Regions from separate parts of the Cytobacillus sp. Hz8 genome, predicted to be linked through region 2. Evidence: predicted binding sites of a transcription regulator. Region 2 holds the regulator's gene; the other holds the start of a gene.

Region 1 (15,291 bases), on a different contig from region 2:
AAATCCTTTCTCCAACGCTCTTTTGCTTCATCTGCCCAGTGGTGATCTTCCTGTTGAAGGGAATTTGTCAGATATCTTTCGATGCGAGCTAGTCCACTTTTCGGCATAATGAGTGGAGATAATGTAAAGGAATAGTCCGGGATTTTTGGTGCTAATTTAAGCCCCATTAATTTGTCATGAAAATCTTCAACAAGTTGTCCGTTGATTAATTGCAAACCAATGGATTGAAAGATATCCCGTTTTCGATCACATTGATAAGAGATTTTAACATTCATCCCTAACCATGGTTTTAGTGGAATATGCTGACTAGGTCCTGTTTGCAGATTTTCATAAAGCCGGATATAGCCTGCTAAATTTTTGGTTGATTGAAAAATTTGATGAAGTCGCGGTGAACCAAAATGGATCAGTTCTCCTTTCAAATTTTCAGGTGCCTTTTTTTGATCCATAATTAGATTGAGCTTCATCGGATTTGGAATCCCACCGGTTTTTTCAAGGTAATGCCAATAAAATGGACGATTCATTAATTCTTTATCTAATTCAATGGTAAGCTGTACACTCATATATCCAGATTCATTTTCACAGATATCACAGCCATTTGCCTGAAAATAGCGTTCAAGAAATTGATGAATTTCCTGCTGTTGCATTTATATTCCCTTCTTTCATTTCTTCAGCAAACGAGATAATAGAAGATAGATTTTCCATCTTAATTCTCATTTCCCCTTCTGAAGTAGAATTGCCAAATATATCAGCAAGATGATCTTCGACGCTGCCGAAATCTAATTTGGATAAGATATCATCCAATTCGCCAATCACCTTTTCAAATAAATGAATTTTCTCATATAAAAGCTTGAGGATATGTTCCTCAACGGTGCCTTTTGTGGCAAAATTATAAATAAAAACATCCTTTTCCTGCCCAAGGCGATGGATTCGTCCGATCCTCTGTTCAAGTCTCATCGGGTTCCAAGGCAAATCAAAGTTTATAATATGATGACAAAATTGGAGATTGATTCCTTCTCCTCCTGCTTCTGTAGCAATTAAAACTTGTGCATGATTTTTAAACAGCTCCCGCATCCAATCCTTTTTTCCTCGCTTGAAGCCGCCTCGAAAGGGAACAGAGCTGATTCCATGCTGCTTAAGAAACCATTGAAGGTATAATTGGGTTGCGCGGTATTCAGTAAAAATGATTACTTTATCTTGGATATTTTGAATTAATTCCAGTGCCTTTTCTGCCTTTGAATTTATTTTTACAGCCTCCACCTTTGTTATTAAATGCTGGATTTGCTCTTCAAATCGTTTGTTTGGGGATTCTTGTCGGTTTAGCATATTTTTTAAGGTATAAAAGACTGCTTCTCTGCTACTACAGGCTTCTCTTTGCAGCGTCATGACAGAAAATTGGCTGGAGGTTACCCATTGATCTTCTCCTTTAAGTTCTAAAATGGATTCATATAAATCTCTTTCTTCCTGAGAAAATTCAATTGGGATGGTTTTAACCTCCCGTTTTGTCCATTCAATTCCGGTGTCATTTCTTCGATTCCGTATCATGACCTTATTAACGAGTTCTTTTAAATGTTCATCATCATTGATTGAGCGTGAATCCTTTTTATATTTTTCATAAAAGGCGGACTCATTCCCTAAATGTCCTGGTTTTAGAAGGGATACTAAATTAAAAATCTCTTCTATGCGATTTTGAATGGGGGTAGCAGTTAATAATAGGCAGAACTTCTTCTTTAGGTTTTGGACAAATTCATAGTTTTTGGTTTTGTTATTTTTAAGTTTGTGAGCTTCATCAATAATAATTAAGTCATAATTCTGCTGGTGAATGATGTCGCGATGGGGGCTTCGCTTGGCTGTGTCGATGGAAGATACGACAACATCACATTGCTCCCAAACATAACTTTTTCTTTGCGCTATTGCAGGAATATAGAATTTGGAGTTTAACTCATATGCCCACTGTGTGACGAGGGAAGCAGGTACTAAGATTAATACCTTTTTAACAAGACCGCGAATCATATACTCCTTTAAAATGAGTCCTGCTTCAATCGTTTTACCTAACCCAACCTCATCTGCCAAGATAGCTTTTCCATTCATATTTTCGATAACTTGTTTTGCCACTTCAAGCTGATGGGGAAGGGGAGTTAAATGGGATAGATGCTTTGGAGCAGTGAGCCCTTCAAAATCTTCAATAATTGTATGTTTTTCCACTTCAACTGCTAATTTATATAATTCCCAGTTTCCCCATGGTCCATCATCATCAATCCTTTTTAATAAACCATCCTGCCAAGAGGAATCAAATATCATTTCCACTGTCATTATAGAATGCAGCTCCTTTTGTTCATAAGAAGTATGGAGTTTATTAGTTTAAATCGCCTCACTAGGTTTTCTACTGAATAAATAGTTAATTAAAAATAAATCTAGATAGGAATTGTTTTAATTTTTATTGCTCATTTAGGGTCTAGATGGTAGGATGAAGTTAGAAATTTGTCAGATTTGTTAATTTTTTTGCGGTATGCTGTATTAGTATGACCCATTTGGAAAATATTATTGATGCGGATGAGAATAAGGGGAGAGACTACATTTGTAGCGCCGAAGGAGCAAACAAGGTTTTGTGAATCTCTCAGGCAAAAGAACACTTATTTGACGCGACTCTGGAGAGCGTTTCAATTAGTTGAAACCACCAAAGGGGAAAGCCATTAGGTAAACTTTCAGGTGACAGGACAGAGATCTTCTCAAAGAAATTGAGGGGGTTTTCTGTCCTTTTTTGTGCCGTCAAGTGAATTTATAAGGGGGATGTTTATGTCAGAGCTAAGAAGAACACCATTGTATGACGTTTATAAAACGTATGGTGGGAAAACAATTGATTTTGGAGGATGGGAGCTTCCTGTCCAATTTTCAAGTATTAAAGAAGAACATCATGCTGTCAGGAATGCAGCTGGATTGTTTGATGTATCTCATATGGGAGAAATCACGGTAAAAGGCCCTGATAGTCTAAACTTCTTGCAAAAAATGATGACGAATGATCTATCAAAGCTTCAAAATGGCGGGGCTCAATATACGGCAATGTGCTATGAGACGGGTGGAACAGTTGATGATCTCCTCGTTTATCAAATGGAAGAAGCGCATTATCTCTTAGTCGTCAATGCCGCCAATATTGAAAAGGATTTTACATGGTTAGCCTCACATGTTGAGGGGGAGGTAGAACTAATAAATATATCTGAAAAAATTGCTCAACTTGCCTTACAAGGACCATTGGCAGAAAGTATTTTACAACCACTTGTTCATGGGATGGATTTAAAAGAAATTAGCGGATTTACATTTTGTCATGAGGTAAATATGATTGGAAAAAAGGTGCTTATTTCTAGAACTGGTTATACGGGTGAAGACGGTTTTGAAATTTACTGTGAGGCAACGGAAGCCATTTCAATATGGAAGAAAATTTTAGAGGATGGGAAGGATTTAGGTGTGTTGCCTTGTGGACTAGGAGCAAGGGACACGCTGCGATTTGAAGCAACTTTGGCACTATACGGACAAGAATTGAGTCAGACAATTACTCCGCTAGAGGCCGGAATTGGATTTGCTGTCAAATTGAATAAGGATGCTGATTTTATCGGGAAAGAAGCATTAAAGAAGCAAAAAGAAAAGGGGTTGGAGCGGAAGATTGTTGGAATTGAAATGATTGATCGCGGCATTCCAAGACACGGATATCCCGTTTATTTTGGTAATGAATTAATTGGTGAGGTCACTACAGGAACGCAATCACCTACTTTAAAGAAAAATATCGGCTTGGCTCTGATAAAAACCCTTTATGCCGATTTAGGAAATGAAGTAGATGTCGAAGTTCGCGGCAAGCACTTAAAAGCAAAGGTAGTTTCAACACCATTTTATAAAAGAAAATGATTAAGAATCGAGGGGAGATTAGTCCTATGATACATCGTTATTTACCAGTAACGGAGACAAACAAAAAAGAAATGCTCCAAGCAATTGGAGTATCGTCCATTGATGAATTGTTTAATGATATTCCTGACAGTGTGAAATTCAAAGGAAAATATAAAATAAAAAGTGCGTTATCTGAATCTGCTTTATTAAAAGAATTAACAGCCATTGCACAGAAAAATGCCGATTTAAAAGCAAACGTCTCGTTCTTGGGAGCAGGCGTATATGATCATTATATTCCGGTTATTGTTGATCATGTCCTATCTCGTTCAGAGTTTTATACTGCCTATACTCCTTATCAACCTGAGATATCACAAGGGGAGTTGCAGGCGATTTTCGAATTTCAAACGATGATTTGTGAATTGACTGGTATGGATGTAGCGAATTCTTCCATGTATGATGGCGGAACTGCTTTAGCAGAAGCGGGAATGCTTAGTGCAGGTCAGACCAAACGCAAAAAAGTGCTTATTTCCAGTCTTGTTCATCCAGAATCACGAGAAGTAGTCAAAACCTACGCCAAAGGACAAAAAATCGAAATTGTTGAAATTCCTCAAATTGATGGAATCACGAATCTTTCTGCCCTTAAAGAACTAATGGATGATGATGTGGCGGCTGTTATGGTGCAATATCCGAATTTTCTCGGAAGAATTGAACCGCTGAAGGAACTAGAGGAAATTATTCATGCTCACAAATCCATGTTTGTCGTTTCAAGTAATCCGTTATCTCTGGGATTATTAACACCTCCTGGAAAATGGGGGGCTGATATTGTAGTTGGGGATGCACAGCCATTTGGAATCCCAACTGCCTTTGGCGGCCCTCATTGTGGTTATTTTGCCGTGACACAGAAGCTTATGCGGAAGGTTCCTGGCAGATTAGTCGGACAGACAACAGATGATGAAGGTCAGAGAGGCTTTGTTTTGACCCTTCAAGCTCGTGAACAGCATATACGTCGAGATAAGGCAACATCTAATATTTGTTCTAATCAGGCTTTGAATGCCCTTGCTGCTTCAGTTGCGATGACAGCACTTGGAAAACAAGGGGTTAAAGAGGTTGCGTATAGCAATTTTCAAAAAGCAAATTATGCGAAAACCGCTTTAAAAAATGCAGGCTTTGATATGGCTTTTGAGGGGCCTTGTTTCAATGAATTTGTAGTGAAGCTGAACAAACCGATACAAGAGATCAATCAAAAATTATTAGCTAAGGGCATTATAGGAGGTTATGATCTCGGACGGGATTATCAAGAGCTTATAAACCATATGCTCATTGCCGTTACGGAATTAAGAACAAAAGGTGAAATCGATACTTTTGTAAAAGAATTGAGGGATATACATGCATAAGCAAGATCAACCATTGATTTTTGAACTAAGTAAAGAAGGACGTATTGGCTATAGTTTACCTGAAATGGATGTTCCTGAAGTGAACATGGAGGAGTTCATCCCTAGTGAATATTTACGTCAGGAGGATGCTGAATTGCCGGAAGTGTCAGAGCTTGATATCATGCGCCATTATACGGCATTGTCGAAACGTAATCATGGAGTGGATTCGGGTTTTTATCCACTTGGCTCATGTACGATGAAGTATAATCCGAAATTGAATGAAAATGTTGCACGGCTTAATGGCTTTGCCCATCTACATCCATTACAGGAAGAATCTTCCGTTCAAGGGGCTCTTGAACTGATGTATGATCTCTCACAACACTTAGTGGAAATTACCGGTATGGATGAAGTCACACTTCAACCGGCTGCAGGGGCTCATGGCGAGTGGACAGGATTAATGCTTATCCGTGCCTTTCATGAGGCAAATGGTGACGGGAAAAGGACGAAGGTAATCATTCCAGATTCTGCACATGGAACGAATCCTGCATCAGCTTCGGTTGCTGGTTTTGAAACGATTACGGTGAAATCAAATGATAAAGGTTTAGTAGATTTAAATGACCTACGTCAAGTTGTAGGTGAGGATACTGCCGCTTTAATGTTGACAAATCCCAATACTTTAGGATTATTTGAAGAAAATATTCTTGAAGTGGCTGAGATTGTTCACTCAGCAGGTGGAAAATTATATTATGATGGAGCCAATCTAAATGCTGTTTTGTCAAAAGCAAGACCAGGAGATATGGGCTTTGATGTTGTTCATTTAAATCTTCATAAAACATTCACTGGACCGCATGGCGGTGGCGGTCCAGGATCAGGTCCGGTGGGGGTAAAGAAGGAGATGACTCCTTTCCTACCGAAGCCTGTTGTGAAGAAAGTAGGAGAAAAGTACGTACTGGATTATAATCGCCCTCAATCAATTGGTAGGGTAAAGCCTTATTTTGGTAACTTTGGAATTAATGTTAGAGCGTACACTTATATTCGTTCTATGGGTCCAGATGGGTTAAAAGCGGTAACAGAGCATGCGGTACTGAATGCCAATTATATGATGAGACGTTTAGCCGAATATTATGACCTTCCGTATGATACCCATTGTAAGCATGAATTTGTCTTAAGCGGGAAGAAACAAAAGAAATTAGGAGTTCGTGCTCTTGATATTGCGAAACGGCTCTTAGATTTTGGCTACCATCCGCCAACCATTTATTTCCCGCTTAATGTGGAAGAGTGCATGATGATTGAACCTACTGAAACAGAATCTAAGGAAACCCTAGACGCTTTTATTGATGCGATGATTCAAATTGCCAAGGAAGCAATCGATAATCCGGAAATTGTTCAGGAAGCACCGCATCAAACGATAATTGGAAGATTAGATGAAACAACAGCTGCCAGAAAACCAAAATTACGTTATCAAAAATAAATAAAAAAGACCTTGTACGAATGAAACGTACAAGGTCTTTGATTTTAAAAGCTTATTTTTTCGTTTTGACCTTACCTGTCCAATTTTTAAATCCGCCTTTGAGATGAGAAAGGTCTTTGTATCCACGGCGATAGAGAAATTGTGCAGCACGTCCGCTGCGGACTCCGCTTTGACAATATAGATAGACTGGTTTATCTGGACGAATTTCCTTTAAACGCATTTTCATTTGGGATAGTGGAATATTTCTTGCTCCTAATATATGCCCAGCATCAAACTCATTTGGTTCACGAACGTCAATTAATTGTGCTTTTCGATAGCCTGCTTTAAATTGTTCTTCAGTAAGAGTTTTGACAATCTTTCTTTGAAATAACCATCTAGATAAAGAATAAGCTAGAATCGCTACTAGTACGATAAGAGCAAATTTAAGTTGACTCATGATTGATCTCCTTTCAAACTAACTAAGCCATTACTATTATATAAGTCTTCTCTCATATGAGTAAAGGAAATAAACAAAAAAATATTAGCAAAGTTCTTCCTGCTTTGCTTTTAACATGAGTTTTGATAGACTAAATATCGCAACTTGATTCATTTTTTTAATATAAATGAGGTATGTATAGTGGAAAAAGAAAAATGGCTTTTTATTGATTCTGGTCATTGCTCACCTTTCTATAATATGGCGCTTGATGAAGCATTGCTCGATTGGCATAGCCATGGCGATATTCCACCTGTCATTCGTTTTTATGGTTGGAATCCTGCCACTCTATCTATCGGCTATTTTCAAAAGGCGGAAAAAGAAATAAATTTCGATGCTGTAAAGGAGCATCAATTGGGTTTTGTCCGTCGCCCTACAGGTGGTAGAGGGGTATTGCATGAACATGAACTCACCTATAGTGTGATTGTTACAGAAGATCATCCCGATATGCCTAAAACCGTAACAGAGGCCTATAAGGTTATTTCAGAGGGGATTTTAAGAGGCTTTCAAAATCTTGGCCTTGCTGCTTATTTTTCTATTCCGAGAACGGATCAAGAGAAAGAGGCATTAAAGAGTCCAAGGTCAGCGGTTTGCTTCGATGCTCCTAGCTGGTATGAGCTTGTTGTCGAAGGTCGAAAGGTAGCAGGAAGCGCACAAACAAGGCAAAAAGGAGTGATCCTGCAGCATGGATCTATATTATTGGATTTAGATGAGGATAAATTATTTAGTCTTTTTAAATATCCGAATGAGCGGGTAAGAGAGAGAATGCAGAAAGGCTTTAAGGATAAAGCAGTTGCCATCAATGAAATCAGTAAACGGCAAATTAGCTTGGACGAGGCAAAAATTGCTTTTAAAAAAGGTTTTGCGGAAGGGCTAGACATAGAGCTTGTACCATATCAATTAACCGCGGAACAACATCAATACGTATTGAATCTTGCATATGAAAAGTACGAAAGCGATGAATGGAATTATAAAAGATAAAGCGGCTTATGCCGCTTTTTTCAATGTAGGATATTGTCGAAAATCATACTTTTTTCCTATGTTTTTAAAAGTGCAAGCTTTGAAATTTGTTAAAATTTCTTGTTTTTTGGTGTAAAACATCAAAAATCTCTTTTATTCTATCTTTTTTAGGAAAAATGAAGTTTGACAAAATAAAATTTTATTGAATCAAACACAATATATAGTGGTTGAATAAATATTTAAAATACCATATATTGATTTTGAAGATTTGTTATGGTAACTTTAGGTTACTACCATTTTGACAACTAGATGATTATTAGTTTTTCACAAATGATATTAGTTTGGAATTTAAAGGAGTGTACTTGAATGTCTGTTGCGTTAGGACGAAAAATGAATATTGATGTAGAACGTTTGAATGAGGATATAAGTTTATTTCCCCAAGTCCATCCTATTACATCTGATATGACATTAACTCATAAAGGGGTTTCAAGATTAGTCATGCTTGACCGCTATACTTTTAAGGATACGAAGAAAATTACTTTAACGGAGGGGGACTTTGTTGTTCTGACCATTAAAGAGGATCCAAAATTTCCGGCACGAGGTCTAGGCTATATTCTCAACATTGATTGGGAGAAAAAAATAGCAAATGTGCTTGTGGAAGAAGAATATAGAGGTGCTTTAGAATATCCAGAAGAAGTAAAATCCGGGATTATCAAACGTTCTCTTGATGTAATTGAAAAACCATTGGAGATTTACTATGAACAAATTGCTAAAAGAAACGCGACAGGATTAGCATCGGTTGAGAAAACAGAAGAAAAGAGACAAGAATGGTTTGAAAAGTTTTATGAAGAATTAGTCAATTTGAATTTCATTCCTGCAGGCCGTGTGCTATATGGTGCAGGTGCCAATACAGATGTAACGTATTTTAATTGTTATGTTATGCCGTTTGTACAGGATTCCCGTGAAGGCATTTCCGAACATCGTAAGCAAGTGATGGAAATCATGAGCCGTGGAGGCGGAGTTGGAACGAATGGATCTACATTACGGCCACGTAATACCTTAGCAAAAGGGGTAAATGGAAAATCATCCGGTTCCGTTTCTTGGTTAGATGATATTGCAAAATTGACTCATTTAGTAGAACAGGGCGGCTCAAGACGTGGTGCCCAAATGATTATGCTTGCTGATTGGCATCCGGATATCATTGAATTTATCATCTCAAAAATGCAAAACCCAAGAATTCTCCGTTTCTTGTTAGACAATACACAAGATTACACAATTAGAAAATACGCAAAGGAAAAACTGAAGTTCACTCCCTTTACAGAACAAGAAAAGACAATGCATAAAGGCATAACTAATTTTAAACATATACCGGGCTACGGCGGTTTCACAGAGGCCATCATTGCTGAAGCGGAAGAAAAATTAGCTGAAGGCGGAAACTATTCCGTTCATAATCCTGAATTTTTGACAGGGGCGAATATTTCCATTTGCTTAACAAAGGAATTTATGAATGCTGTAGAAAATGATACAGAATATGAACTTCGTTTCCCTGATGTAGAAGGCTATGATACAGAGGAAATGAAAATTTATAATGAGGAATGGCATAAGGTAGGAGACGTGCGTGAGTGGGAAAAAATGGGTCATAAGGTTCGCGTCTATCGAACAGTACGTGCCAAAGAGCTTTGGAATTTAATTAATATTTGCGCTACTTATTCTGCAGAACCGGGTATTTTCTTTATTGACAATGCCAATGACATGACGAATGCAAAGGCTTATGGACAAAGAGTTGTTGCAACAAATCCATGCGGGGAGCAGCCGCTTGCACCATATTCCGTATGTAACTTAGCTGCTGTTAACTTAGCAGAGATGGCAAATAAAGAAACAAAGACTGTCGATTATGCGAAGTTAAAGCGTACGGTTGAAGTCGGCGTAAGAATGCAGGATAACGTCATTGAAGCGACTCCTTACTTTTTGGAAGAAAATAAGAGACAAGCACTAGGTGAGCGACGTGTTGGACTAGGTGTTATGGGTCTACATGATCTACTTATCTATTGTGAAACAGAATACGGTTCCGAAGAAGGAAATAAACTAGTAGATAAGGTATTTGAAACGATTGCTACAACAGCTTATCGTGAATCCATTAAATTAGCTCAAGAAAAAGGAAGCTTCCCATTTTTAACTGGGCAAACAGAAGATGATACGAATCGACTTCGTCAAGCATTCATTTCAACTGGATATATGAAAAAAATGCCGGAAGATATTAGACAATCTATTCTTAAAAACGGAGTTAGAAACTCCCATTTACTAACTGTTGCCCCAACTGGAAGCACGGGGACTATGGTAGGGGTAAGTACAGGTCTTGAACCATATTTCTCCTTCTCTTATTACAGAAGTGGCCGGCTTGGTAAATTTATTGAAGTAAAAGCAGATATCGTTCAGGAATACTTAGATCAAAATCCGGATGCGGATGAGAATCATTTACCACATTGGTTTGTAACGGCAATGGAATTAGAACCAGAAGCACATGCAGATGTGCAATGCGTGATTCAGCGCTGGATTGACAGCTCAATCAGCAAAACAGTGAATGCACCAAAAGGTTATAGTGTTGAACAAGTTGAAAAAGTATATGAAAGACTATATCGCGGCGGAGCTAAGGGAGGAACCGTCTATGTTGATGGTTCACGTGATAGTCAAGTTCTTACCCTAAAGGCAGAAGAAAATAAATTAGACGATCATCACCATCACTTAGAGAAACCAAAACAACATGTCGTTTTAGTAGATACAATTAGTGATCTTCGCTCAACAGATGTGACAATTGGCTCTGAGGTAGGAAACACATGTCCTATTTGCCGTAAAGGAAAAGTTAAAGAAATTGGCGGATGTAATACCTGTGATAACTGTAATGCTCAATTAAAATGTGGATTATAATTTTAGAGAAGGACGGGAGATGTGGCTTTGAAATAAAGTCGTACCGTTTATAAAAAAGATGTACCGTTGTTTTATTATCAAGACCTAAATGATAAAAAGTCATAAAAAATAAGGGATAATACATATTATACATGACCAATATGTATTATCCCTTTTACTTTTTATTTCACAATCGCGCTCTTTAACGGAATAAAGGTTATGAAAATAGACTGCTGAAACAACACATAGCAATTCAATTTGGCATTATAACTACTTTGCAATAATTTGTTTTTGAGCTTTTTTAGTTAATTTTTCAAAAACTAAATTATAAGAATGCTGAATTAGATTCTCTAAGAAATCAAAGGGAATATTTGAATCAATATAAACAGAGTTCCAATGTGTTTTATTCATATAATAGCCAGGGGTAATATTTTTACAAGTTTTTCTTAACTCTTCGGCACGATTAGGTTCGCATTTTAAGGTAATAATAGACTTCCCGTCAGAATCTCCGCCAAACATTGCAAACATCTTCCCACCAACATGATAACGATCTGCTTGCCAATCTTCTTGGTAATCATGTGTTGTGCCAGTTAATGTCATACAAAATGATTGTAGTTTTTCTTTTTTCATTAAAAGTGCTCCTTTTTACGGGTAATTAAAAGATTCCGAAGAAAATTCCCCTTTATTTCAGAGTAATTTAGTCCTTCTAGTTCCACCATTTTAATAGTTCGGGCTCATGTTTTTCATTTGAGGCATAGATGACCGCACAACGAAAAACGTAAAGGACGCACCGATCAACAACTGTCCCTTTTTGGATACAATGCTCTTTGTACATTTCTTCTGGATTAAGGTCTTTCAGTTGATAAAGAGAGCGAATTCCTAAATCATATAAGTTTGAGCAATCGATTTCCCTACTCCGGGAATTTCCGAAACTCCTTTAGGATGGAATTTTCTTCTGTCATAACAGTCTACCTTAATCTAAAGCACTACATATTTCTATGAAATGACCATCCGGATCTGCAACATAAGCAACGATTTGCCCCCATGGTTTGGTCACAGGCTCACTTATTATGAGGACTTCATGGCCACGAAGTTTTTCAACGATTGTATTTACATCTTCAACAACAAAACCTAGTTCAAATGTTTGAGAATGATTAATTGATTCGGGGATATTTAATCCGGTAATTTCAGCGACATTTTCTCGGGTGTTTATTGCAAGGACAGTGCTACCAGTTTCAAATTCTACGTATGTACCATGTTCAGCTCGAACGGGTAAACCAAGTAAGTCTCGATAAAATGTGATTGAACGTTCTAAATTTTCAACGTACAAAATCATATACCTTAAAGCCAATTGCATAGAATATCACCTAACTTCTCAAATATTTTAAGACAATACTTCACTAATAATAGTTCGGTAAATATCATAAATTTTCCTTCAATGAATCCTGCCTTTTTTACAACTCTTAATCCAGTCACACAATGATCTGAATACCCTTTTTTATAAAATCACTTCCCTGCTTTCTTTGCAGCAGAGGTACTATCTAATCGTACTACATTTTTAAGCTTGTAATTTTTAAGCCATGTACTTAGAGACCAAATTGCAGGATGCTTTTTCGGGCCAGCGATTTCAACCACATGTAAGTTGTCTGTAACAATAGCAGCATGTCCAGTATAAAAGCTTGTTGTTTTCTTGCTGGTGATGAGAATATCACCTGCTTTTGCATAAATTTTTTTACCGGGATATTTAGTTGATGCCGAAGTCTTAGATGAGTTAAATGCTAGAGTTCCAGAGACTAAGAGAAACACAGAAATAAATACTTCGAAAACCTTTTTCAACTTTTTACCTTCCTTGGTATGTGAAGCAACGGTTTTACAGCTATATACATATATGTAAAAATAAGGAAAAAGAGCATTTTGATGAATAAATAATTTTGGGGTATAGGCATATTGGTGGTTGTCATCTTAGTTGGAGTTTTTATTTATTACAGAACTACTCCTTTGAAGGCGGACGAAGCCTACGCACAACAGCTTAAACTCGACGTTAAGGACTATTTGGTTAATGAGAAACATTATAGTTCAGATGAAATAGGTAAATTGTCCATTGAACGAAGCACAAAGAATGTCGGTAAAAAAGCGTATGATATTGCAGTTGTTTTTAAGGATGATAAAGATAGTACCTACTACTATAATTACGATGAAAACCATCATGTTCAGCAATCTTCAGTAACAGGTAAAAAACATGCTGAACCTCAAAATAAATAACAGTTAAGGTTTGACGTTTTTACGGGTAAAGGTTTTATTAAACTTGTAATTTACCTCACAAGTTTCAAACCTTCACAACTCCCGTGAATAAAAACTTGATAGAGCCTATCATAATATTTCAGTACCTATCATTATTTTCCTCTCTTACTGAGAAATGCAGTCATCCCCGGCTGACCTGGGGACTCAATGCCTCTTCTCGTTCCAGAAGTTGAGGAAATGATACCGCAATTTTTCCGTCCTTTATGTGTGATGATTTTTTTTGTCTATAAAAATATTGGCTTGTACACTGTACTATTTTTCTATCCGAGCGCTTAAGTATGTATCAATATCTCTTTTAAGGAGTGCTCGAATGAATATAGACGGAGTTTTTTCTGGAGGTGGCATAAAGGGGTTTGCCTTAATTGGTGCATACGAAGAGATAGAAAAAAGAGGATATTGCTTTAAAAGAGTTGCAGGAACAAGTGCCGGTGCCATTATTGCAGCGCTTATCGCAGCTAAATATACCAGTAGGGAAATATTTCAATTGTTGAATGAGATTGACTTAAGACGATTTCTAGATAAAAGATATCCATTTCTTCATTTTCCAGTATTAAAATGGGTTCATCTTTATTGGAGATTAGGGTTATACAAGGGGAATGAATTGGAAAAATGGATTCAAGACAAACTTGCTGCAAGAGGTTTATACACCTTTTCAGATCTTGAGAAAGATACATTGAGAGTTATTGCCTCTGATTTGACAAATAATCGTTTAGTGGTTCTACCTGATGATTTAATACAGTTCGGTATGGATCCAGGAACCTTTCCTATTGCTAAAGCTATCCGGATGAGCTGCAGTCTTCCATATTTTTTTGAACCGGTAAAGCTGCATTCTGCAACTGGAACCAGTCTGATTGTTGATGGTGGAGTTTTGAGTAATTTTCCCATGTGGTTATTTGATCAAGAAAATGTAAAAAAGGAAAGACCTGTCCTTGGTATTAAGCTAAGCCCGCTTATTGGAGGTGAAAATAATCATAAAATCACGAATGCAATTCAGTTATTTGAAGCTTTGTTTATTACGATGAAGGATGCACATGATGCTCGTTACATCTCAAGGAAGCTAGAAAAAAATATTATCTTTATTCCAACAAAAGGGGTTATGGCCACAGAATTTAGCCTAACGGATGAAATGAAAAAAGACCTAATGGAATTGGGAAAGGTAAGTGCAGAGAAGTTTTTTCACCATTGGAGTTTTTAAAAAAATGGAAACGTTATTTGATGGAATATTCAATAAAATAGGAAGAACCGGACTAAAAGGATGCCCGGTTCTTTTTTTTGCCTTTTTTTCCCTCAATGACTGTTAAGTGTGAAGAGGATTTCTTTAAATTATTTTTATGTTTTTTTATTGTTGTTAAAGAGCTGCTGGATGTACTTTTTCTGTTAGGTTGTTTTTGAGTGTATCTTTTTTGTGATTTTTTTGCTGCTTTACGAAATGCTTGTTGCTCTCGATTTTTAGGGCCAGCTTTAGCAATATACAGTCGTCGAACAATGATAAAAACAACGAAGCCAAGGATTAAAAAAGCTGCAATACTTTTTAGGACATGAATGGGATCTTCAATGAGGTTACCGATAATTCCAATTACTGCAAGAGTAAAAAGAGTAATGACAATTATGTTTGAAGCTCGATATTTCAAGAAAGCCACCTCCCTAAGAGCATAATAAGCATAAAACTAGTTTTTTAAACTTCCAAACTTCTTCTTTATAATATTTCCTTGATTATTTCCCTTTGATTTGTTTCATTTTCCATTCTCATTAATTCCTTGAAGGATAGAATCGCCACTTCGACTTGGTCATCAGCTGGTTCTTTTGTGGTAAGAAGTTGTAACCATAAACCAGGATATCCTAGGTATTTTAATACAGGTATGTTTCGTAATTTATTTGTAAGCTGCAGGACTTCAAAGGAAACCCCTAAAACGACGGGAATTAAGGCAAGGCGATTG
Region 2 (15,291 bases):
AATTATGGTAAGGTAGAAAAGAAAAACTCGATAAAAGAATGTTTATTTTTGAAAACGTTTTCAATTATAAGGAGGCTGGTTAATGTTAAGAAAAAAGGTGAAAATCGGCAGAATGATTGAAGATATTTCCAAAGGAGAAAAACTTACATTATCGGAGAAAATAACAGATAAGGATATTTTGTTATATTTAGGTTTAACTGATGATGCTAATCCTTTATTTATTCAACATGATTATGCCTCACAAACCCCTTATAAAAAACCGATTGTCCCTACTTGTATGCTAACAGGGATTATTACCTCATCTGTTTCTAAATATTTACCTGGACCTGGAAGCCATATATTAAAGCAAAATTTAGAATTTATCCTTTTCCGACAGAAGACTCCCACCTCAAGGAACGGGAAGGCTGCTGCCCAGTAAGTAGGTGGGAGATGAATGTCGGTTGGTGATAGCCAAAATCTTCCTCCTATGATATAATAAGAACAAACGTTTGTCTAATGAGAGGTGAAATACAGTGTTAGTTAATAAAGCGTTTAAGTTTCGTATCTATCCTAATAAAAAGCAAATAGAACTGATCAATAAAACAATAGGTTGCTCTAGGTTTGTGTTTAACTTCTTTTTGGGAGAACAGAAAAACAAAGATGCCTATTGGTACATGGTTGAAGAAATGGTTCAAAACGGCCAGCTCCCAGCAAATAACTGGAAGGGTAAATGCCTAAATAAAATCGAAACAGTCAAAGCCATTCCAAAATTAAAAGAGCATTATCCCTTTTTGAAAGAAGTGGATAGTATTGCCTTGCAGAAGTCCGTTGAAAACTTAGCTGATTCTTTCAACAGATATTATCGAAAGCAGAATAAATATCCACGCTTTAAATCAAAAAAGAATCCTCTTCAGTCTTATACCACTAAATATACAAATGGGAATATTGCGGTCATAAACCATTCTATTAAACTGCCCAAACTCGGTCTTGTCCGTTTTGCCAAAAGTCGAGAAGTCGAAGGACGTATTCTGAATGCCACGATTAGACGTAACCCATCAGGTAAATACTTCATCTCAATAGGAACAGAAGTCGAAATTACAGCACTACCGAAAACTAATTCAGTGATTGGGATAGATGTTGGCCTTAAAGATTTTGCCATACTATCAGACGGTACGACTTACAATAATCCAAAATTCTTTCGTACGTTAGAAGAAAAATTGGCTAAAGCACAAAGAATCATGAGTAGACGAACATTAGGCGGGGCCAATTGGTACAAATCCAAAAAGAAAATGGCTCGTATTCACGAAAAAATGACTCAAGCAAGAAATGATTACTTACACAAAATTTCTACCGAGATTATCAAAAAACACGATATCATCGGTATGGAAGATTTGTCAGTAAGCAATATGTTAAAGAATCACAAGCTTGCCAAAGCTATTAGTGAAGTATCATGGTCACAATTCAAAAGCATAATGGAGTACAAAGCAAAATGGTATGGAAAACAAGCCGTAACGGTTGCGAAAAACTTCCCTTCCAGCCAGCTTTGTTCCTATTGTGGCTATCAAAACAAAGACGTTAAAAATCTCGCATTGCGTGAATGGGAATGCCCTACTTGTGGCACACATCATCAAAGGGATATTAACGCAGGACAAAATCTAAAGAATGAAGCGATAAGACTTCTAACCGCAGGGACTGCGGGGATCGCCTACTAAGATAACTGAAGGATACTTTCGTGTTCGTAGGAATCTCCCGCTTCAAAAAGACGCAAGGTTGTTAAGCGGTGAGTAGTTCAATAAACCAGTCTACCACTATGAAACCATTCATTTACTCTTTGAAATTATTGATGTTAATAGAATAAATCATACGATTTCCCTTCATGTGAAAGTTACAAATGATAGCAAGGACGTTGTAAGTAAAGGGACTTTAGTAGTTTGTCCTCCACATCGTTTAGAAAAAATTGATGGAAAAGTCCTAGAAAATTTTTAAGATACCTGGGATATCACTTTTGGTTTTAGGGATTTTAAAATGAAATTTCATAAATCAAATCCTCAAGATAAGAAAAATTCTCCTCAAAGATTTTGGATATATTATAATAACAATAGGTACTTTGGATTTTAGGGAATCTATTTGATGGAGGAATTTTATGGCGAAAAAGGTACTTGTAGTTGATGATGAACAATCAATCGTTTTTTTACTCCAGTACAACTTAGAACAAGCTGGATTTGAAGTAATTACAGCCTATAATGGGGAAGAAGGGAAAAATCTCGCAATATCAGAAAAACCGGATATTATTATCTTAGATTTGATGCTCCCTGTTTTAGATGGAATTGAGGTTTGCAAGCAGCTTAGGCAGCAAAAAGTGCAAATTCCAATCTTAATGTTAACCGCGAAGGATGATGAATTCGATAAGGTTCTTGGATTAGAATTAGGGGCGGATGATTATATGACAAAGCCCTTTAGCCCACGTGAAGTCATTGCTCGGGTGAAGGCTATTTTGCGAAGAACACAGGTTCAGGAAAACTATAATGAACCAGTCGTTGATCAAACGGAATATATTGAACTTGGAGATTTGAAAATCTTTGCTGACCAATATGAAGCCTACTTCGATTCAAATTTGCTTGAACTCACTCCAAAAGAATTTGAATTATTATTGTATTTGGCGAAAAATGTGGGGCGTGTATTGACAAGGGATCAGCTATTAAGTGCAGTATGGAATTATGATTTTGCTGGTGATACTCGAATTGTCGATGTACATATTAGTCATTTACGTGAAAAAATAGAGCAGAATACTAAAAAGCCTGAATATATTAAAACGATTCGGGGATTAGGCTATAAACTCGAGGTGCCTAAAAAAGAATGATTAGATTCCGTAAAAGGCTTCTCTTTACTTTAATTACACTGATTATAACTGTATTAATTGGCCTTGGTTTAGTTTTAGGGCAATTGTTTAAAGAATATTATCGTCAGGCCTTTGATGAGAGGTTAAATAAAGAAGTCAGCCTTGTGGCAACCTATTTCACTGATCATCAAAATTTGGAAAAAATTGATGCAGAGAAACTAAATCATTTAAGTAAAACGTTGGATTCTAGAATAACGGTCACACGTACAGACGGAAGGATTATCTATGATAGTGGGGAAAGTCATTTCATCACGCATAAGCATAATCAGGAAATCATTAATGGATTGCTTTCAGGAAAATACAAAAAAGCGGATGATTTTGATATAGGAGAAAAACGAAAAGTACATTATTATTGGAAAGAGCTTTCGCATAGCGATCAAATGGATGGTTATGTATTTGTCAGCACCACCTTAACAGAAATCAAAAATGCTTATAAACAAATTTGGTGGATTTTGACAAGTAGTCTTAGCTTTGCCTTGGTTTTTATCATGATGCTTGGACTGCAAATCACAAGGCGATATACAAAGCCGATTGAGGAAGCAGCCAATGTTGCGATGGAGTTAGCAAATGGGAACTATCTTGCTCGGGTACCTGAGGATCAAAGTAAGGAAACCGGGCAGCTTAGTAATTCAATCAACGATTTGGCGAAGAACCTGGAAGAAATGGTCCAGGTACATGATATACAACGAGATCGTTTAGCTACTTTGATTGAAAATATCGGCAGTGGACTACTTTTGATTGATAGTAGAGGGTATATTATTTTAATCAATCGCGCATTTAAGGAAATTTTCCATGTTAGAACAACGGATTATCTTTATAAGCTTTATTACGAAGTGATTGATCAGGATGAAGTCATTAAATTAATCGAAGATATTTTTCGTACTGAACAAAAGGTAAAAAAACAATTGCTCCTTCCATTATCGATTGAAAGAAGGCATTTCGAGATTTATGGCGTCCCTATTATTAGTACAAATGATGTGTGGAAAGGTATATTATTAGTATTTCATGACATAACCGAACTAAAAAAACTTGAACAAATGAGAAAAGACTTTGTCGCAAATGTTTCCCACGAACTTAAAACTCCGATTACTTCGATAAAAGGTTTCTCAGAGACCCTTATTGATGGGGCGATGTTTGATCAGAAGATGATGACAGCTTTTTTAAATATCATCTTAAAAGAAAGTGATCGTCTCCAAACTCTAATTGAAGATTTATTAGATTTATCGAAAATAGAGCAGCCAGAGTTTACTTTGAACTATCAAAAGACAAATATGGTATCTCTATTAAGAGAAGTCATTGAAATGCTGAAGGGAAAAGCAAATAAGAAGAACATTGAGATTGAGTTCAAAGTACCGAATGAGGACATGGTTGTGGAAATTGATAATTATCGGATGAAGCAAGTATTTATTAACTTAATCACCAATGCCATTTCATATACTCAAGAGGGAGGAAAGGTATGCATTGCTATTGCTTCAGATGATGAGAAGATTTTTGTCATGGTCCAAGATACAGGAGTCGGGATTGAAAAAAAGGAAATTCCTAGAATCTTTGAGCGATTTTATCGAGTTGATAAGGCGAGAAGTCGCGAATCAGGTGGGACAGGTTTAGGCCTTGCTATCGTTAAACATATTGTTGAAGCCCATAGGGGCCATATTACTGTAGATAGTAAGGTTGGAGAAGGGACGACCTTTACGATTGAATTAAATAAAACGAAGCCTAAAAATTGAAGAGCAATGGGTGAAGAGGGTTGGATAAATTTACAGGAATTTTACATATCATCCATTTTTCCTTTACATATGAATGATAGGATAAATGATGAAGACCCCTTCATCCAAAGAACCAAATGAAAAGGTGAAAGCCATTGGCTTTTGCCTTTTTCATTTGGTTTAAAGAAAAATAGGATGGATTGAAAAAGAAAAGCCAGTATTATGTTGAATCGGTTCGGAGTCAGCATTTTCCTTTCCAATAAGCCCGTGATAAAATATAGAAAGGAAAACGTTCGTTCTTATATGAAGTTTTAAGTTAGGGGGATTTTTTTTGCAAAAGAAACTGATCTTAATAGATGGAAATTCAATCGCTTATCGGGCTTTTTTTGCTCTTCCATTATTAAATAATGATAAAGGAGTACATACGAATGCCGTTTATGGCTTCACTATGATGCTGCAAAGAATTATAGAGGATGAAAAGCCAACCCATATGATGGTGGCATTTGATGCTGGTAAAACAACCTTTCGTCATAAAACCTTCACTGAATATAAAGGCGGAAGACAAAAAACACCACCGGAACTTTCTGAGCAATTTCCTTTAATCCGTGAATTATTGGATTCCTATGGAGTCTCGCGATATGAATTAGAGAATTATGAAGCGGATGATATTATTGGAACCCTCTCCCTTCAAGCTGAAACAGATGGATTTAAAGTAAAAGTTATTTCAGGAGATAAGGATTTAACGCAATTAAGTTCAGCACATACAACGGTTAATGTTACAAAAAAGGGGATTACGGAAATTGAAGAGTATACCCCAGAGCATATAAAAGAAAAATATGGCTTAACTCCAGAGCAGATTATTGATATGAAAGGGCTAATGGGAGATGCATCGGATAACATTCCTGGTATTCCCGGTATTGGTGAGAAAACGGCCATTAAACTGTTAAAAGAATTTGGAACTGTAGAAGATGTAATTGCATCGCTTGATAAAGTGAATGGGAAAAAGCTAAAGGAAAAGATTGAAGAATTTAAAGACCAAGCTCTTATGAGTAAACAGCTTGCCACCATTATGAGAGAAGCTCCTGTAGAGATTCAATTAAATGAACTTGAATATAATGGATTTCAAAAAGATAAGGTAATCGCATTATATAAAGATTTAGGCTTCCAATCCCTTCTTGCAAAAATAGATGATGATCCAGAAAGTATAGATGAAAAATCTTTTGAGGAAATTTCTTTTACAATGGTTGAAAAAATAGAGGATGAGATGTTCACAGAGAAAAGTGCCTTTTATGTTGAAATCCTCGAAGAAAATTATCATTATGCAGAGATTATTGGTTTTTCATTAGTGAATGAAAAGGGAAGATATTTTTTCCCAACAGATATGGCAGTAAAGTCACAAGCATTTAAATCATGGGCTGAAGACGAGACGAAAAAGAAAATCGTCTATGATGCAAAGCAATCAGAGGTATCCTTGCGTAATCATCATATCCATTTAAAAGGGGTCGAATTTGATCTTCTTATCGCGTCTTACATTATGAATCCAGCTGAGGCAGTTGGGGATGTAGCAACGATTGCTAAACGTTATGGCTTTGAAAATGTACAATCAGATGATTCCTTTTATGGAAAAGGAGCGAAACGTCAAATTCCTGAAGAAAAGCTGCTTGCCGAGCATTTAGTACGAAAGGCAGAGGCTCTTATCTTCTTACAGGAGAAACTTGTTCAGGCTTTAGAGGTAAATCAACAATACGAATTATTTCGGGAATTAGAAATGCCCCTTTCCCTCATTCTGGCTGATATGGAAGCCACTGGTGTGAAGGTCGATACAGAGCGTTTGCGTAAAATGGGTGAAGAAATCATTCAAAAGCTAAGTGAAATCGAAGGAAGAATCTATAAGCTGGCTGGAGAAATCTTTAATATTAATTCTCCAAAGCAGCTTGGAGTGATATTATTTGAAAAATTAGGATTACCTGTTGTAAAGAAAACAAAAACAGGGTATTCGACATCCGCTGATATATTGGAAAAATTAGAGCATAAGCATGAAATCATTAAAGAAATTCTCCAATATAGGCAACTTGGAAAGCTGCAATCTACTTATATAGAGGGCTTATTGAAGGTAGTTAATCCGAAGACTGGAAAGGTCCATACACGATTTAATCAGGCGCTTACACAAACAGGAAGACTAAGTTCTACTGACCCCAATCTGCAAAATATACCAATTCGCTTGGAAGAGGGAAGAAAGATTCGTCAAGTATTTATCCCATCAGAGGAAAATTGGGTTATGTTTGCAGCAGATTATTCACAAATTGAGTTGAGGGTGCTTGCACATATTGCTGATGATGAAAAATTGATCCAAGCCTTTAAAGAAGGTATGGATATCCATACAAAAACGGCGATGGAAGTTTTCCATGTTCAAAAAGAGGAAGTCACGGCAAATATGAGGCGTCATGCGAAGGCTGTTAATTTTGGAATTGTATATGGAATAAGTGATTATGGGTTATCACAAAGCTTAGGCATTAGCCGAAAAGAGGCAGGGCACTTTATTGATCGTTATTTAGAGAGCTATCCAGGTGTGAAAGAGTATATGAGTGAAATTGTTCGTGATGCAAAAGAAAAAGGCTATGTGAGCACCTTATTGCATCGAAGAAGATATTTACCTGAAATTACGAGCCGAAACTTTAACATTAGAAGCTTTGCCGAACGGACAGCCATGAATACTCCGATTCAAGGAAGTGCTGCAGATATCATTAAAAAAGCGATGATTGATATGGCAAATCGCTTGGTTGAGGAAGGACTACAGGCCAGACTTTTATTATCGGTCCATGACGAATTAATTTTTGAAGCACCTCAAGAGGAGATTGAAAGGCTAAAGATTGTGGTTCCAGATGTAATGGAGCACACAATTGAATTAAAGGTTCCATTAAAGGTGGATTATGCATATGGTTCTACTTGGTTTGATGCAAAATAAAATAGGAGGGAGGTGGGTTCGATTATGCCTGAGCTTCCTGAGGTAGAAACGATTCGAAGAACTCTAGAAGAACTAGTCCTTCATAAAAAAATAAAAGCGGTAACGGTCAATTGGCCCAAAATTATCAAGCAACCGGAAGTAGAGCAATTTAAAGATGCTCTTCAAGGTCAAACGATTCTCGAAATGGGAAGAAGGGGAAAATTCCTTATTTTCTATACGAATGATTTTGCTTTAGTTTCTCATTTGCGCATGGAAGGAAAATATGCTTTGCATCAACTAGGAGATGAAGTGACAAAGCATACGCATGTCATCTTTCATTTCACAGATGGGACTGAATTGCGTTACAAAGATGTACGAAAGTTTGGCACGATGCACCTTTTTCAAAAGGGAACAGAAATGGAAAGCCTTCCTCTATCCCAATTAGGACCTGAACCATTTTCAAAGGAGTTTCGTTTTGAAGAGTTTCAACGCAAATTATTGAAAACAAATCGCATGATTAAATCTGCGCTTTTGGATCAAAAAATCGTTGTTGGTCTAGGAAATATCTATGTTGATGAAGCTCTCTTCCGTTCTAAAATTCATCCTGAGCGGCTTGCAAGTCAATTGAAACAGAAAGAAATGAAGAAACTTTATAAAGAAATCAAGCTGACTCTTTCTGAAGCGGTTAAAAAGGGAGGAAGCACGATTCGTTCGTATGTAAACTCACAAGGACAGATGGGAATGTTCCAATTGGAGCTATTTGCCTATGGCCGTAAAGGTGAGCCATGCAAACGGTGTGGAACGGAAATGAAACGAAAAGTGGTTGGAGGAAGAGGCAGTGTTTACTGTCCAAAATGTCAAAAAAATGACAATAGTGCTGTTTAAGCTAGTGATGTTGTTTCGAACAGATCTCAATTAAAACTCAGCGTAGGGCTTCTGATTTAGACTCGATTGCAGTCTGAATCAGTTGCTAACAAAAAACAAAGTTTAAGACAAGAGACTGTATGGAAGAACAAAAGCATAATTGACAAAGGGAAGCGGGTGTAGAAGATCATTCTTCATCCCACTTCCTTTTTTATCCCACTCTTAACGGACAGTAAGACTCCCACTTCAAGATTCTGAGAATGCGAAGAAGATAAGTGGGAGATCAACTGTCCGTAAAGGTCCGACGAGGGATTAAGGTCCTAGTCAGGCGAAGCCACAGGACGTGGCGTTATTGAGCGTGATAAGTGAAATAAGATTTTTCTTTGGGCTTCAGCCCTTAGAAAAATCAATCAGGCTCTGCGTGACTAACCATCAGTGGGGGATGGATGGCAGACTGCAGACTAAAGGCGCGACGTCAATCGCAACGTCTGCACACTTCACGTCCTGTGCGTCGAAAACCCCCACTGATGGAAGTTTCACTTTATGCTTAAGAGAATACTGATTGGCAGCAGTGATGAGGATCGACCAAGTAGCGCCAATTTTAGGAATAAAGCATACTCTGTCTTCGCCAAACGCTTGCCAATCGGCGAGTTTTCTCTATCTGTAAACTTTTTCATTAACATTGCAATCCCTCCTTCATATACTATCGTAGCGTTTGATAGGAAGGAGCTAATCCAACCATGGGATATACATTATCACTGATACTTCTTGCCTTAGCTGTTAGCATTGACAGCTTTAGCGTCGGATTCACCTACGGACTCAGGAAAATGCAAATTCCTTTTAAATCCATTGTCATTATAGCAGGCTGTTCTGCGATTGTCCTTATGTTGGCAATGGTAATGGGGCATGTTATTCAAAAGATAATTTCTCCTCATGCTGCTGAAAGTATTGGAGGGATTCTCCTTATTATTCTTGGGGCATGGGTGATCTTTCAATTTTATCGACCAGAAAAAAAGGTTCAACAACCAGTAGAAAAAACAATTGTCAATTTTGAAATTAAATCGCTTGGCTTAGTCATTCATATTTTAAGAAAACCAATGTCTGCGGACTTTGACCAGTCAGGGACGATTACGGGAATTGAGGCGATTATGCTTGGTTTTGCATTGTCCTTAGATGCTTTTGGGGCAGGAATAGGAGCAGCTATGTTAGGATTTTCCCCATTTTATTTAGCTCTTACTGTTGCTTTTATGAGTTCATTATTCGTTTATATTGGTTTAAAGTCGGGCAGACTTCTTTCAGGTGGAAGCTGGTTAGAGAAGTTTTCGTTTATTCCCGGAGTGATATTAATTATAATAGGAATATGGAAAATGTAACTAGTGGAAAGGAATTTGCTTCATGTCCATTGTTGTCGGATTAACTGGCGGGATTGCTAGTGGAAAAAGTACCGTCTCCAATATGCTTAAAAAAAGAGGATATACGATTATTGATGCTGATTTAGAAGCAAGGCTGGCCGTTGAAAAGGGAGAACCTGCCTATTTCGAAATTATCGAATATTTCGGTGAAGATGTCCTCTTAGATGATGGGTCAATTGATCGAGCAAAGCTGGGCTCGATTATTTTTCATGATGAAGAAAAAAGATTAAAACTAAATAGCATCGTTCATCCAGCCGTTAGAAAAAGAATGCTTAAAAAGAAAGAACAAGCATTAGCGTGTGGGGAAAAGCTGATTGTTCTTGATATTCCCCTATTAATTGAAAGTAAATTAACCAGTATGGTGGAGAAAATTATCCTTGTCTATGTGGATGAGGAAACGCAATTAAAGCGATTAATAGCACGAAATCAATATACAGAAGAAGAAGCACAGGCAAGAATGAATTCGCAAATGCCTTTAAAAGAAAAGATTCCTTTCGCGGATAAAGTCATTAATAATAATGGTCTTATTGAGGAAACAGAAGCACAGCTAAGCCAAATTTTAAGGGAATGGGATGTGCTTTAGACTGTAGAGAGATTAGATGTCTCTCTCTTTTTTATTGCCTAAATAAGAATCAAATATTTCAAATTCAGCAATTTATTCATCACAAACAAGGACTATTATGTTATACTAATTTTAAAATTCAAACAAAAAAGTATAACATTTATGCGGAAGGGGCCGTAAAATGAAGGCAAAAATTGCGATTAATGGGTTTGGGAGAATAGGGAGAATGGTATTTAGAAAAGCCATTCTTGATGAAAATTTAGAAATTGTGGCTATTAATGCTAGCTATCCACCGGAAACGTTAGCACATTTAATAAAATATGACACAGTACATGGGAAATTTGATGGGGATATAAGTGCCGAGGAAGAATCCATTGTGGTGAATGGCAAAAGAGTTAAACATCTAAGCAATCGTAACCCTGTGGAATTACCTTGGCGGGAGCTTGGAATCGATATTGTTATAGAGGCAACGGGAAAATTTAATGCAAGGGAAATGGCAGCCCAGCATTTAGAAGCAGGTGCTCAGAAGGTGATTCTCACGGCACCAGGAAAAAATGAAGATGTAACCATTGTTATGGGTGTTAATGAAAGCGTATTAAATATAGATGATCATAATGTGATTTCAAATGCGTCGTGTACAACGAATTGTCTTGCACCTGTAGTGAAAGTATTAGATGAGCAATTTGGTATTGAAAATGGATTAATGACGACTGTTCATGCATTTACAAACGATCAAAATAATATTGATAATCCTCATAAAGATTTGCGAAGAGCGCGTGCATGCGGTGAATCCATTATTCCAACTACAACTGGGGCAGCGAAAGCATTGGCAAAAGTGATACCACACTTAAAAGGGAAACTACATGGAATGGCGCTTCGCGTACCAACTCCCAATGTATCGCTTGTTGATTTAGTTGTGGACCTTCGTAGAGATGTGACCATTGAAGAAGTCAATCAAGTGTTTGAGACAGCTTCAAAGGGATCCCTGCAAGGAATTTTAGATATTACAAACGAACCATTAGTATCAGTGGATTTTAATACAAATGAAAACTCTGCAATTATTGATGGACTTTCCACCATGGTCATTGGAGGCAACAAAGTTAAGGTGTTAGCGTGGTATGATAATGAATGGGGTTATTCATGTCGCGTTGTGGATTTAACTAAATATGTAGCACAAAAATTGCTAAAGTCCAAAACGGTTAACGTTTAGTCGCAAATCAATGATTTTGAATATAATATAAGACTAACTTTTTATGGAATTTTCATAGAGAAAACGAACCGTTTCTCCAATCTTTGAAAATTTTCTTTAAAGGTTGGTCTTTTTTTCCCACTCTTAACGGACAGTAAGACTCCCACTTCAAGATTTTGAGAATACGAAGAAGATAAGTGGGAGATCAACTGTCCGTAAAGGTCCGATAAGTTCAACTAACCATCAGTGGGGGGATGGATGACAGACTAAAAGCGTGACGTCAACACACAAGTCTGCACACTTCACGTCCTGTGCGTCGAAAACCCCCACTGATGGAAGTTTCACTTTATACGCAATGAAAAGTTTCAGGCGGTTTTATAGGAAATGGATCATAAAAGGGTAATTTCTAAAAATGAATAGAATTGCAGGCTTGGGTAATTTTTTTTATTAAGCATGTTGCAAAAAAAAATCAAACCAAGTATACTAATGCTCGTGAACTTCTTGAGATTTGGTGATTTTTCTACTTAAAGGGTTAGGACCTCTTAGGACTAACTTTCCCCCGTGGTAGTTATAACCCAAATGAAAAAGGGATCTTCATTAAAGTAAAGGGGGAAATTGAATATGGAAACGATGGGTCGTCACGTTATCTCTGAGTTATGGGGTTGTGATTTTGAAAAATTAAATGACATGGATCAAATTGAACGAATTTTTGTAGATGCTGCATTAAAGTCTGGTGCGGAAATTAGAGAGGTAGCATTTCATAAATTTGCGCCACAAGGAGTAAGTGGAGTTGTCATTATTTCAGAATCACATTTAACTATTCATAGCTTCCCGGAGCATGGATATGCAAGCATCGATGTGTTTACATGCGGTGACCTAGACCCTAATATCGCTGCAGATTATATTGCAGAGGCATTAGGAGCTCAAACGAGAGAAAACATTGAAATCCCAAGAGGTATGGGTCCTGTTCAAGTTAAACAGCCAAAAGCAAATGTCCTATAATGATATAGTACAATGACTAGAGGTGACATACATATGCACCTCTTTTTAGATGGAACAATACATAAATTGAATATAAATAGTCTATATATAAGTTTTACCAAAAGCAATCGGTGAGAAGCTGATTGCTTTTTTTCTTTGGGAGTGCTTGTTGTAATACTTGTACTAAAACCCTCTTTTATATAAGATATTAGTAAGAAATAGTCGAAAAGGAATATTGATTTGGAGCTGATCATATGAAATGCCCTTCATGTCAAAATAATAATACACGAGTGCTGGATTCTCGCCCCGTTGATGAAGGACGCTCAATTCGCCGCCGAAGAGAATGTGAAAAATGCGGTTATCGGTTTACTACTTTTGAAAAAGTGGAAGATATTCCATTGATTGTCGTGAAAAAAGAAGGAACGCGGGAAGAATTTAGCCGTGAGAAAATTTTACGCGGCCTTATTAAGGCATGTGAAAAACGACCGGTTGCTTTAAAGGAACTGGAGTTTATTACTTCTGAGGTAGAAAAGGAACTTAGAAGCCAAGGAGTTTCTGAAATTAAAAGTGAGGTCATTGGTGAAATGGTCATGGATCGCTTAGCGAATATTGATGAAGTAGCTTATGTCAGATTTGCTTCTGTTTATCGACAATTTAAAGATATAAATGTATTTATTGAAGAATTAAAGGAATTATTGAAAAAAGACCAATCATAATGGTTACTCAATTCATTTCCATTCAATATTTGTTTTAGAATATCGTTTCATTACATCCTCATTTATTTGAGATTGGATCTTCTTTTAAACATTTGAAAAAAGGATTGAAATAATGATGCAGCTTTGGAATAAACTAAGACCTATGGATCGATATGTGGTTACGTCAAATGGGCTATTGCAAGAATATGATCGAAGAATTCTCACTTTTTTGTATCAACCATTAATTGGGTTAGAGTCATATGGTTTATATATGAATTTTTGGTGTGAGTTAGAAGAAAATCGTCTTCGTTCAAATAAGGCATCATTACATCGGGATTTAATGCATCTGCTTGGGGAAAGCTTAAGCAATATTTATTTGTGGAGAACCAAGCTTGAAGGGATTGGATTATTGAAGACATTTGTCAAGGAAACCGAGGAGGAGCGCCTTATCATCTATGAATTACAGCCGCCGCCATCTCCAGAACTTTTTTTTAACAGTGGGGCGTTAAATATTTATTTGGAGCGTAAGGTTGGTGAAAAACAATATCTCCGTCTGAAACAATATTTTAGTGATAAGCTTATTTCTAAAAACGGATTTACTGAAGAAACCATCCCTTTTGAGGAAATATATACTTCTATTTCTGATAAAGCCCTACAGGAATCAATTGAATTAGAAAAAAAAATGGATTTTCAATCAGATAGAAGGTTTATTGGCAGTGGAGAAACGCCTAAGATATTTACAAATGCCGAAGCTTTCATCGATATTGATTTTATTATAAATCAATCGAAAATGATTCCACCTGAAGCCTTTACACCACTCGTTAAAAAGACAATGGGGATTCTTGCTTTTGTCTATGGAATCGATGCCATCAAAATGATGCAGCTCGTACTAGATGCTTTTCAACCGAACACGGATGAAATCAACGTGGATGAGTTAAAGGAAAATACAAAAACTTGGTATCAATTTAATCATAATGATAAATTGCCATTACTAGTAGATAAAATACAACCCCCTATGCTACATTCACTCTCCGAACCACCCAAAAATAAAGAAGAAGAGCATATATATTACTTAGAAACTACCTCGTCAAGACAACTTTTAATACAATTAGCTGGTGGGGCAGAGCCATCCCTAGCTGATTTGAAATTAATCGAAGACATTATGACAAAGCAAAAGCTCGAGCCTGGGGTTATGAATGTATTAATAGAGTTTGCTATGATCAAGCAGGATATGAAATTAAATAAAAGTTATATCGGGAAGATTGCCTCCCATTGGGCACGAAAAAATATTAAAACGGCTAAAGAAGCGATTGAATTTGCACGGAATCAGGATAAAGAATATAAAGAATATGCAGCCAATCGCTCACAAAAGGTCAATACTTATAAAAGAAAAGCGATAAGAACGGAAGTCATCCCTGATTGGTTTAAGAATCAAGATCAAGAAGCAGAGCAAAATACCGAGATTGAAAAGGATTTCGATTTCGAAGAAGAGAAAAGAAAATTGGAAGAGGAATTAAAACAGTTTAGAAAAGAGAGGTGATGAGTGTGGAAAGAATTAGCGATACCATCAGCCGGCTTTCAAATCATCAAGATTTTCAAAAAAGGCATGAGCGATTACGTAGCCAAATTCTAAGCGACCCATACGTGAAGAATTTTATCCAGGAACATCGGGACGAATTAAATCAAGCAATCATAGACCGAGGATTAAACAAACTTTATGAATTTATTTCGCAAAGCAAAGAATGCCATGATTGTCCGAGCTTACAGCAGTGTAAGAATATGCTTCAAGGCTACAGCCCTGTCCTTGTGATTCGAAATCAAATGATTGATATTCAATATGAAAAATGTCCACGTAAAATCATGGATGAAGAACATAAAAAGCATGAGAAGCTCATTAATAGTCTTTATGTTCCAAAAGAGATTTTACAGGCCACATTTTCGAATCTGGATATTGACGAAGGAAGATTTAAAGCCATCCAATTTGCTAAGGATTTTGTCAAGAATTATCATCCTGAAAAGTGGATGAAGGGCTTATACCTTCATGGCCCATTTGGAACGGG

Evidence for each region. Region 2 encodes NrdR, which represses ribonucleotide reductase genes. Its sites were predicted from a motif close to AACACNATATATNGTGTT; they were not measured.
Region 1: the regulator NrdR is predicted to act here: its motif matches at 8,360-8,377, upstream of ACE38V_RS03370 (vitamin B12-dependent ribonucleotide reductase).

Annotation. Positions count from the first base shown of each region.
Region 1 is NZ_JBHKFI010000002.1:67,860-83,150, forward strand. Features, by position in the region: gene ACE38V_RS03335 (YqhG family protein) at 1-644, opposite strand, end outside; gene ACE38V_RS03340 (DEAD/DEAH box helicase) at 613-2,310, opposite strand; glycine riboswitch at 2,551-2,640, shown strand; gene gcvT (glycine cleavage system aminomethyltransferase GcvT) at 2,794-3,894, shown strand; gene gcvPA (aminomethyl-transferring glycine dehydrogenase subunit GcvPA) at 3,921-5,267, shown strand; gene gcvPB (aminomethyl-transferring glycine dehydrogenase subunit GcvPB) at 5,260-6,717, shown strand; gene ACE38V_RS03360 (rhodanese-like domain-containing protein) at 6,770-7,153, opposite strand; gene ACE38V_RS03365 (lipoate--protein ligase family protein) at 7,334-8,170, shown strand; gene ACE38V_RS03370 (vitamin B12-dependent ribonucleotide reductase) at 8,516-11,074, shown strand; gene ACE38V_RS03375 (MmcQ/YjbR family DNA-binding protein) at 11,324-11,683, opposite strand; gene ACE38V_RS03380 (helix-hairpin-helix domain-containing protein) at 11,760-11,960, opposite strand; gene ACE38V_RS03385 (VOC family protein) at 12,027-12,410, opposite strand; gene ACE38V_RS03390 (hypothetical protein) at 12,560-12,889, opposite strand; gene ACE38V_RS03395 (hypothetical protein) at 13,001-13,315, shown strand; gene ACE38V_RS03400 (patatin-like phospholipase family protein) at 13,665-14,549, shown strand; gene ACE38V_RS03405 (SA1362 family protein) at 14,602-14,994, opposite strand; gene ACE38V_RS03410 (DUF1385 domain-containing protein) at 15,051-15,291, opposite strand, start outside.
Region 2 is NZ_JBHKFI010000009.1:157,561-172,851, forward strand. Features, by position in the region: partial or broken gene ACE38V_RS13090 (hotdog family protein) at 83-364, shown strand; gene tnpB (IS200/IS605 family element RNA-guided endonuclease TnpB) at 513-1,691, shown strand; gene ACE38V_RS13100 (winged helix-turn-helix domain-containing protein) at 2,123-2,839, shown strand; gene pnpS (two-component system histidine kinase PnpS) at 2,836-4,605, shown strand; gene polA (DNA polymerase I) at 4,916-7,549, shown strand; gene mutM (DNA-formamidopyrimidine glycosylase) at 7,574-8,413, shown strand; gene ACE38V_RS13120 (hypothetical protein) at 8,929-9,075, opposite strand; gene ytaF (sporulation membrane protein YtaF) at 9,133-9,765, shown strand; gene coaE (dephospho-CoA kinase) at 9,788-10,387, shown strand; gene ACE38V_RS13135 (glyceraldehyde-3-phosphate dehydrogenase) at 10,548-11,576, shown strand; gene speD (adenosylmethionine decarboxylase) at 12,177-12,557, shown strand; gene nrdR (transcriptional regulator NrdR) at 12,791-13,252, shown strand; gene ACE38V_RS13150 (replication initiation and membrane attachment family protein) at 13,365-14,771, shown strand; gene dnaI (primosomal protein DnaI) at 14,777-15,291, shown strand, end outside.